DNA from 3 places in the Streptomyces sp. NPDC102437 genome. Region 1 is predicted to be linked to each of the others. Evidence: predicted binding sites of a transcription regulator. Region 1 holds the regulator's gene; each other region holds the start of a gene.

Region 1 (3,272 bases):
CCGGGGCCGACCTCGCCCTCGCCCGCGAGCTGGATGCGGGTGCCGTTGTCGACACCGGCGGGGATCTTCACGGTGAGCGTGCGCCGCGAGCGGATGCGGCCGTCGCCGGCGCACTCCGGGCACGGGGTCGGCACGACCGTGCCGAAGCCCTGGCACTGCGGGCAGGGCCGCGAGGTCATGACCTGGCCGAGGAAGGACCGGGTGACCTGGGAGACCTCGCCGCGGCCGCGGCACATGTCACAGGTCTGGGCGGAGGTGCCGGGGGCGGCGCCCTCACCGCTGCACGTCGTACAGACGACGGCCGTGTCGACCTGGATGTCCTTGGTGGTGCCGAACGCCGCCTCGGCGAGATCGATCTCCAGACGGATCATCGCGTCCTGGCCGCGCCGGGTGCGCGAACGGGGTCCGCGCTGCGACGACGTGCCGAAGAACGCGTCCATGATGTCGGAGAAGTTGCCGAAGCCGCCCTGTCCGAATCCGCCCGCGCCGGCGCCGCCGGAGGCGGACAGCGGGTCGCCGCCGAGGTCGTAGACCTGCTTCTTCTGCGGGTCCGACAGCACCTCGTAGGCGGCGTTGATCTCCTTGAACCGCTCCTGGGTCTTCGGATCGGGGTTCACATCCGGGTGCAGCTCGCGGGCGAGCCGCCGGAATGCCTTCTTGATCTCGTCCTGGGATGCGTCGCGGCGTACGCCGAGTACGGCGTAGTAGTCCGTGGCCACTTACGACTCCGCCAGGATCTGTCCGACGTAACGTGCCACTGCGCGTACCGCTCCCATCGTTCCGGGGTAGTCCATGCGGGTCGGTCCGACCACGCCGAGTTTGGCGACTGCCTCGTCGCCCGAACCGTAGCCGACCGCGACGACGGACGTGGAGTTGAGCCCCTCGTGGGCGTTCTCGTGCCCGATACGTACGGTCATGCCCGAGTCCTTGGCCTCGCCGAGCAGCTTCAGCAGCACGACCTGCTCCTCCAGTGCCTCCAGCACCGGCCGGATCATCACCGGGAAGTCGTGCCCGAAGCGGGTGAGGTTGGAGGTGCCGCCGATCATCAGCCGCTCCTCCGTCTCCTCGACGAGGGTTTCGAGCAGGATGGAGAGCACGGTGGACACGGTTCCCCGGTCCTCGCTCTCGAAGGATTCCGGCAGGTCCTGCACCAGCTGCGGGACGTCCGCGAAGCGGCGTCCGACGACCCGGCTGTTGAGCCGGGCCCGCAGATCGGCGAGAGAAGTCTCGCCGAACGGGGCGGGGCAGTCGATCATGCGCTGTTCGACCCGGCCGGTGTCCGTGATGAGCACGAGCATCAGCCGGGCGGGTGCCAGGGAGAGCAGTTCCACGTGCCGCACCGTCGAACGGGTCAGCGAGGGGTACTGCACGATGGCGACCTGCCGGGTCAGCTGCGCGAGCAGCCGTACGGTGCGGCCCACGACGTCGTCGAGGTCGACCGCGCCGTCGAGGAAATTGTGAATGGCGCGACGTTCCGGCGTCGAGAGGGGTTTGACCCCCGCGAGCTTGTCGACGAAGAGCCGGTAGCCCTTGTCCGTCGGGATGCGTCCCGCGCTGGTGTGGGGCTGGGCGATGAAGCCCTCGTCCTCCAGCACCGCCATGTCGTTGCGGACGGTCGCCGGGGAGACCCCCAGCTTGTGCCGCTCGGTGAGCGCCTTGGAGCCGACGGGCTCCTCCGTGCCGACATAGTCCTGGACGATGGCGCGAAGCACTTCGAGTCTGCGTTCGCTGAGCATCGCGCACACCTCCAGCTGTGTTTCCTCGTTGGTTCTCGGGTCGTTCCTGTTTCTCTGCCCAGGAATCCGCCTGGCACTCTGTCAACGCGAGTGCCAGCAACCCCCCGGCCAGTGTACGGCGGCCGAGTGGGGACCTAGCAAGGGCGACCGGCCACGCTACCTCGCGACCTCGCAGGTGGTTTGCCGATAGCGTCACGGTATGGATGCCTCTTGGGAAGAGTTCGGGTGGGAGCGACTCGGTCACGGAGTGGGCCGGAGGCGCCTTCCCGGGTGGGACGCGACGGTCGCGCTGGTGGCCGGAACGGACGGAGTGCTCCTCTACGACACCGGATCGACTCTCCGCGAGGGCGCCGAGGTGCGGGCCCAGGCGCAGGCCCTGCTCGGCCGGAGGGTGACGCATATCGCACTCAGCCATCCCCATTTCGACCATGTGCTGGGCACCGCCGCGTTCTCCGGCGCCCAGGTGTACGGGGCGGTCGGCATGGCCGAGCTGCTGAAGCACGCGAAGGACGAGCTGCACACCTCGGCCGTGCGCCATGGGGTCGAGGAGCACGACGCGGCGGAGGCCGTCGACGCGCTGGTCGCGCCGCAGCACGAGGTGTACGGCGAGTGGACGCTCGATCTGGGCGGCGGACGCGAGGTGCTGCTGGCCGACGTGGGCCCCGCGCACAGCGGCCACGACCTGGTGGCGGTCGTTCCCGGCTCCCCCGCGATCGTGCTCTGCGGCGACCTGGTCGAGGAGTCCGGCGAACCGCAGGCGGGCCGGGACGCCTTCCCCGCCCGCTGGCCGGCCTCCCTGGACCGGCTGCTGGCGCTGGGCGGCGAGGACGCGGTGTACGTGCCGGGGCACGGGGCGGTGGTGGACGCGGCGTTCGTACGCGACCAGCGCGAACAACTGGCCATGCGCTTCGGCGTGTCGTGACCCCCGGGGCCAAGTCGTCCTATCGTCGTCCGATGCGCAGCTACCAGCCGGATCTGACCCCGCCGTGGAAGAGGTCCGCCCCCGTTCCCGAGGTCCCCGCCGAAGCCGATCTGGTCGTGGAGGAGGTCGCCACCGGATTCTGCGGCGCGGTGATCCGCTGCGAGAAGACGGCCCAGGGTCCGACGGTGACCCTGGAGGACCGCTTCGGCAAGCACCGGGTGTTCCCGATGGAGCCGCGCGGCTTCCTGCTGGAGGGCCGGGTCGTCACCCTCGTGCGCCCCTCGGCCGCCGCTCCGGTGCGCCCCGCGCGGACGGCCTCCGGTTCGGTCGCGGTGCCCGGGGCGCGCGCCCGGGTCGCGCGGGCGGGCCGGATCTATGTGGAGGGCCGGCACGACGCGGAGCTGGTCGAGCGGGTCTGGGGCGACGACCTGCGGATCGAGGGCGTGGTCGTCGAGTACCTGGAGGGCATCGACGACCTTCCCTCCGTCGTGCGCGAGTTCTCCCCCGGCCCGGACGCCAGGCTGGGCGTCCTGGTCGACCACCTGGTCCCCGGCTCCAAGGAGTCCCGGATCGCCGACCAGGTCACGGACGGGAACGTGCTGGTGGTCGGTCAC
Region 2 (3,272 bases), on a different contig from region 1:
TCGGCCTGGTCGAGGACAAGCCGTACAAGCTCTTCGGCGCCCAGGCCGAGGGCTGCTCGCCGGTCTCGCTCGCGTACAAGGGTGGCCACGACGTCGTCCGGCCGCAGAAGCCGAACACGATCGCCAAGTCCCTCGCCATCGGCAACCCGGCCGACGGCCCGTACGTCCTGGACATCGCCCGCCGCACCGGCGGCGCCGTGGAGGACGTGAACGACGAGCAGGTCGTCGACGCGATCAAGCTGCTGGCGCGCACCGAGGGCATCTTCGCGGAGACGGCGGGCGGCGTGACGGTCGGCGTGACGAAGAAGCTCATCAAGGCCGGTCTGATCGACCCGTCGCTGACCACCGTCGTACTCAACACGGGTGACGGCCTCAAGACCCTCGACGCGGTGGCCGAAACCTCTCAGGCGACCGCGACGATCCGTCCCAGCCTGGACGCGTTCCGCGCCGCCGGCCTCGCCACCAGCTGACCACCCGAGACTCCAGGAAGGGCACCCACCATGAGCGTCAAGGTCCGCATCCCCACCATCCTCCGCACCTACACGGGCGGCCAGGCCGAGGTCCCGGCCGAGGGCTCGACCCTCTCCCAGGTCATCGAGTCCCTGGAGCAGAACCACCCGGGCATCGCCGCCCGCGTCCTGGACGACCAGGGCAAGCTGCGCCGTTTCGTGAACGTGTACGTCAACGACGACGACGTGCGCTTTGAAGGCGGTCTGGAGACGGCCACGCCGGACGGCGCCGGTATCTCGATCATCCCGGCCGTGGCCGGCGGCTGCTGACGCCCCGTCCGACCCCACCGCGTTATCGAATTGCCCCCTCCGCTTCTATCGTGAGGGGGCAATTCTGCATGGTTGAGCGCGGTAGAGTGTGGGAAGTCCCCCGAGTTGCCCGTGCCGCCCGCATATGAGAATGCGCCCGGCCGCGACAAGATGCAGCCAAAGTGTGCGATGTGCTTGCGGCATAAGTCGCCTTTGCCTGGCCCGACTTGCCCAGGAATCTTATGAATTCCTCATATTCGGGCGTTCGGTGCGGCCGAGAATTCTCGTCCGATTGACCTGTTGCAGAGGGCAGTTGGGCAGATACATTCAGCCGCGGTCGACGCGTTCCGGCGCACACACCCTCTCCTGTCGGAGGGTGAGTTCTGACCCGGGTCCGCGAAGTGCGGTCCTGCGCAAGGGCCAGTAATAGGGGAGTTAGGCATGGCTCAGGGCACCGTCAAGTGGTTCAACGCGGAGAAGGGGTACGGCTTCATCGCGGTCGACGGTGGTGCGGATGTTTTCGTCCACTACAGCGCGATCCAGATGGACGGGTACCGCACCCTCGAAGAGGGTCAGCGAGTTGAATTCGAGATCTCGCAGGGCCAGAAGGGGCCGCAGGCAGACATGGTCAAGCTCGCCGTCGGCTGAGTTCGAACGGTCGGCCAACGACACCATTCACGCACTGCACTCACGCGCTGAGGGCCCGTACCCAGGGGGTACGGGCCCTCGGTGCGTCGCGGCCGCCCTGCGCGCGACGGTGCGCCCCCCGCGCACACAAGGCGGCGCACGCCGTCCCGGCCTGCGCCGCCGGACGTTTTCCACAGCCCTCCACACCCCTCCGCGACCCTCCCGGGTTGTCCACATCCCGAGGGGGACGCTTGCACTCGAGGGGGTCGAGTGCTAATCATTGGCGTTAGCACTCTCCAGGTGAGAGTGACAGAACTTGGACCGGGCCGGTGAGGCCCGCGGGCCGGTGGGGCAAGGAACCACCGGCTCACGCAGGCCGTCCGTCGCGGGCGCCACTCGGTCCGGAGAAATCCACCCCTGTCCGGGAGGACCACTTCACATGGCCAAGATCATCGCGTTCGACGAGGAGGCCCGGCGCGGTCTCGAGCGCGGCATGAACCAGCTCGCCGACGCCGTCAAGGTCACCCTTGGCCCCAAGGGTCGCAACGTCGTCCTTGAGAAGAAGTGGGGCGCCCCCACGATCACCAACGATGGTGTTTCCATCGCCAAGGAGATCGAGCTGGAGGACCCGTACGAGAAGATCGGTGCGGAGCTGGTCAAGGAGGTCGCCAAGAAGACGGACGACGTCGCCGGCGACGGTACGACCACCGCCACCGTTCTCGCCCAGGCTCTCGTCCGCGAGGGCCTGCGCAACGTCGCCGCGGGTGCCAACCCGATGGCCCTCAAGCGGGGTATCGAGAAGGCCGTCGAGGCCGTCTCCGCCGCCCTCCTGGAGCAGGCCAAGGACGTGGAGACCAAGGAGCAGATCGCTTCGACGGCCTCCATCTCCGCCGCCGACACCCAGATCGGCGAGCTCATCGCCGAGGCCATGGACAAGGTCGGCAAGGAAGGCGTCATCACCGTCGAGGAGTCCCAGACCTTCGGTCTGGAGCTGGAGCTCACCGAGGGTATGCGCTTCGACAAGGGCTACATCTCGGCGTACTTCGCCACCGACATGGAGCGCATGGAGTCGTCCCTGGACGACCCGTACATCCTGATCGTCAACTCGAAGATCAGCAACGTGAAGGACCTCCTTCCGCTGCTGGAGAAGGTCATGCAGTCCGGCAAGCCGCTGCTGATCATCGCCGAGGACGTCGAGGGCGAGGCCCTGTCGACCCTGGTCGTCAACAAGATCCGTGGCACCTTCAAGTCCGTCGCCGTCAAGGCCCCGGGCTTCGGTGACCGCCGCAAGGCCATGCTCGGCGACATCGCCATCCTCACCGGTGGCACCGTCATCTCCGAGGAGGTCGGCCTCAAGCTGGAGAACGCCGGTCTCGACCTGCTCGGCCGCGCCCGCAAGGTCGTGATCACCAAGGACGAGACGACCATCGTCGACGGCGCCGGTGACAGCGACCAGGTCCAGGGCCGGGTCAACCAGATCCGCGCCGAGATCGAGAACTCCGACTCGGACTACGACCGCGAGAAGCTTCAGGAGCGCCTCGCGAAGCTGGCCGGCGGCGTGGCCGTCATCAAGGCCGGTGCCGCGACCGAGGTCGAGCTCAAGGAGCGCAAGCACCGCATCGAGGACGCGGTGCGCAACGCCAAGGCCGCCGTCGAGGAGGGCATCGTCGCCGGTGGTGGCGTGGCTCTGCTCCAGGCCTCGGCCGTCTTCGAGAAGCTGGAGCTCTCGGGTGACGAGGCGACCGGCGCCAACGCCGTCAAGCTGGCGCTGGAGGCCCCGCTCAAGCAGATCGCCGTCAACGGCGGTCTTGAGGGCGGCGTCGTCGTCGAGAAGGTGCGCAACCTGGCCGTCGGCCACGGTCTGAACGCCGCGACCGGCGAGTACGT
Region 3 (3,272 bases), on a different contig from region 1:
GCTCCTGGAGCTTCTCGCGGTCCCAGTCGGAGTCGGTGGCGTCGATCTCGGCCTTGATCTGGTTGACCCGGCCCTTGACGTCGCCGGGCTCGCCGCCGCCGTCCACGATCGTGGTGTCGTCCTTGGAGACGGTGACGCGGCGGGCGGTGCCCAGCACGTCCAGACCGGCCTGGTCGAGCTTGAGGCCGACCTCCTCGGCGATGACGGTCGCACCGGTGAGGGTGGCGATGTCGCCGAGCATGGCCTTGCGGCGGTCACCGAAGCCCGGGGCCTTCACCGCGACGGCGTTGAAGGTGCCACGGATCTTGTTGACGACGAGGGTCGACAGCGCCTCGCCCTCGACGTCCTCGGCGATGATCAGCAGCGGCTTGGAGCCACCGGCCTGGATGACCTTCTCCAGCAGCGGGAGCAGCTCCTGGATCGAGCCGATCTTGCCCTGGTGGATCAGGATGTACGGGTCGTCGAGGACGGCCTCCATACGCTCCTGGTCGGTCACCATGTACGGGGACAGGTAGCCCTTGTCGAAGGCCATGCCCTCGGTGAAGTCGAGGTCCAGACCGAAGGTGTTGGACTCCTCGACGGTGATGACACCGTCCTTGCCGACCTTGTCCATCGCGTCCGCGATGAGCTCGCCGACCTGCGGGTCCTGCGCGGAGAGCGCGGCCACGGCGGCGATGTCGGTCTTGTCCTCGATCGGGCGGGCGGTCGCGAGGAGCTCCTCGGACACGGCCTTGACCGCGGCGTCGATGCCCTTCTTCAGGGCGGCCGGGGAGGCACCGGCGGCGACGTTGCGCAGACCCTCGCGGACGAGCGCCTGGGCCAGCACGGTGGCGGTGGTCGTACCGTCACCCGCGACGTCGTTGGTCTTGGTCGCCACCTCCTTCACCAGCTGGGCACCGAGGTTCTCGTACGGGTCGTCGAGCTCGACCTCGCGCGCGATGGTGACACCGTCGTTGGTGATGGTGGGAGCGCCGAACTTCTTGTCGATGACGACGTTGCGGCCCTTGGGGCCGATCGTCACCTTGACCGTGTCGGCAAGCTTGTTGACGCCGCGCTCAAGGGCGCGACGGGCGTCCTCGTCGAACTTCAGGATCTTCGCCATGGGAGCTGAGCTTTCCTCTCGAACGAACTGCGCCCCCGACCACCCGGCTGGTTATTCGCGGGGGCCAGGGGCGCAGAACAGAAGCAAACGTGGGTGAATTACTTCTCGACGATCGCGAGCACGTCGCGGGCCGAGAGGACGAGGTACTCCTCGCCGTTGTACTTCACCTCGGTGCCGCCGTACTTGCTGTACAGCACGACGTCGCCGGTCTTGACGTCGAGCGGAAGGCGCTCGCCGTTCTCGAAGCGGCCCGGGCCCACGGCCAGGACGACGCCCTCCTGGGGCTTCTCCTTGGCGGTGTCCGGAATGACCAGGCCGGAGGCCGTGGTCTGCTCGGCGTCGAGCGGCTGGACCACAATGCGGTCCTCGAGCGGCTTGATCGCAACCTTGGTGCTGGCGGTCGACACGATCCGGTCTCCCCCTTCGGAGATCTCACGGGGTAACAGTCTTTGGGTGGCGACCAGGTCGATCCGTCGTCGCGGGTGCCGGACCTGCCAGTCGCGCAGTACTGCTGGCACTCTCCAGTGGTGAGTGCCAGCACCGAGACTATGACCGGGATTAGCACTCGGTCAAGCGGAGTGCCAATTCAGACGTTCGTGGCGCGGCACTTCCGGACACCGGTCCGGACAACAGTCCGGGCAACATGGAGGCAACGTACGGACTGACCGGACCGTTCCGTACGACCGTGGGGAGATGACCCGCCCTTCTCCGTACCGGCAGCCGGACCCCGCGCCCGGGCGGCGCCCGTACCGATCTCGCACCGTGAACGGCTGCCTCGATGTGGTGCTCGGGCTGCTGCTGATCCTCCTGGAGGGGCTGATCTGTGCGGTCGCCACCATCCAGTCGGCCTTCTCCCGAGCGGACCTCGACGGCTCAAAGGCCACGGGCCCGCCGCCGATGGACTGGACGCCCGTTCTCGTCCTCGGCTCGATCGCCGCGGTGATCTGCCTGATCGCCGTCGTGCTGATCCGCAGCAACTGGCCCTGGGCGGGCGCGCTCCAGGTGCTGGCGGCGCTGGCGTTGTGCGTGGTCACCGTGCAGGCAGGCCACGAGGACTACCGCCGCTCGCACCCGGCGCCCGCACCCTCGTACGATCCCGGCCGGACCGCCCACCAGTGCCTCAGCGGCGACAGCCGCGAGTGCCGGGACTCCGGCAGCTGACCGCAGGAGATCACGACCATCGACCCCGACTCGCTGTGATCACCGTGCGCGGGCGGGCCCGCCGCGGGCGTCCGCTGCGGGTGATGCACCTTCTGGGCGGCCTTGCGGCCCAGCCGTTCGATCGGGTCCACCGACTGGGCACAGCCGGTGGCGGCCAGGAGCGCACCGGCCGCCAGCAGTCCGGCCAGCAGCCGGTGCGCCTTTCTCATACGTAGTCCTCCAGCCGGGCCACGGCGTATCCCCGGTCCGTGACGGTCTTCATGACCGCCCGGACCAGGTCGGCCATGCTGCCGTCCCATTCACCGCGCCCCCGGAAGTGGGTGAGGATGATGTCGCCCGGGTGCAGGTCCTGGTCATCCTCGCGCCACTCCATGTGGTCCGGGAACGCCTCGGCGTTCCAGAGGGGCACGGCCTTGATCCCGCAGGACTGCGCGATGCGGAGGGTGTCGCCGTTGTAGTTGCCGTACGGAGGGCGGAAGAGGACGGGCCGCTTGCCGAACTGCTTCTCGATGATCTCCTGCTGGTGGCAGATCTCGCGTTCCTGCTCGTCGTACGGGAGTCCGGGCAGATAGGGGTGGTTGAGCGTGTGGTTGTTGATGGAGACGCCCAGCCGCTGGGCCTCACCGAAGTACCCGTAGTTGTCGCTCACCTCGTAGTCGCTGAGGAAGGCGCTGTACGGGATGTCCAGCTCGTCCATCATCTGCAGCAGCTCGGGGTCCTTCTCGGAGCCGTCGTCCATCGTCAGGAAGACGATCCGGTCCTCGGTCGGGACGGTGGTGAAGACCGGCGGCAGCGAGTCGTTGCCGCCCTTCACCTCGAACCCCTCACGGGTGGTGATGCGCGGCTTCACGGCGGGTGGCGGCGGCGCGATCAGCGGCGTCTTCTCCAGCCCCCACTTCTTGGCCAGCGCCGCCCGCACGGCCGGAGCGAGCTGCGCGTTCTCATGGGACCCGTCGGGTGCGCGGCCCTGGCCGGGCCGCTGTCCGGGGCCGCCCGGATGCCCGGCGGC

Evidence for each region. Region 1 encodes HrcA, which represses chaperone genes, less so after heat shock. Its sites were predicted from a motif close to TTNGCACTCNGNNNNNCNGAGTGCNAA; they were not measured.
Region 2: the regulator HrcA is predicted to act here: its motif matches at 1,636-1,662, upstream of groL (chaperonin GroEL).
Region 3: the regulator HrcA is predicted to act here: its motif matches at 1,661-1,687, upstream of groES (co-chaperone GroES).

What each region holds. Positions count from the first base shown of each region.
Region 1 covers NZ_JBIWKI010000013.1:48,390-51,661, reverse strand. The annotation lists gene dnaJ (molecular chaperone DnaJ) at 1-719, opposite strand, end outside; gene hrcA (heat-inducible transcriptional repressor HrcA) at 720-1,736, opposite strand; gene ACIRJP_RS18320 (MBL fold metallo-hydrolase) at 1,936-2,658, shown strand; gene ACIRJP_RS18315 (DUF3097 domain-containing protein) at 2,691-3,272, shown strand, end outside.
Region 2 covers NZ_JBIWKI010000048.1:17,738-21,009, forward strand. The annotation lists gene thrC (threonine synthase) at 1-470, shown strand, start outside; gene ACIRJP_RS35805 (MoaD/ThiS family protein) at 501-779, shown strand; gene ACIRJP_RS35810 (cold-shock protein) at 1,200-1,406, shown strand; gene groL (chaperonin GroEL) at 1,825-3,272, shown strand, end outside.
Region 3 covers NZ_JBIWKI010000004.1:280,211-283,482, forward strand. The annotation lists gene groL (chaperonin GroEL) at 1-1,102, opposite strand, end outside; gene groES (co-chaperone GroES) at 1,201-1,509, opposite strand; gene ACIRJP_RS07960 (DUF6234 family protein) at 1,796-2,263, shown strand; partial or broken gene ACIRJP_RS07965 (polysaccharide deacetylase family protein) at 2,341-2,472, opposite strand; gene ACIRJP_RS07970 (polysaccharide deacetylase family protein) at 2,469-3,272, opposite strand, start outside.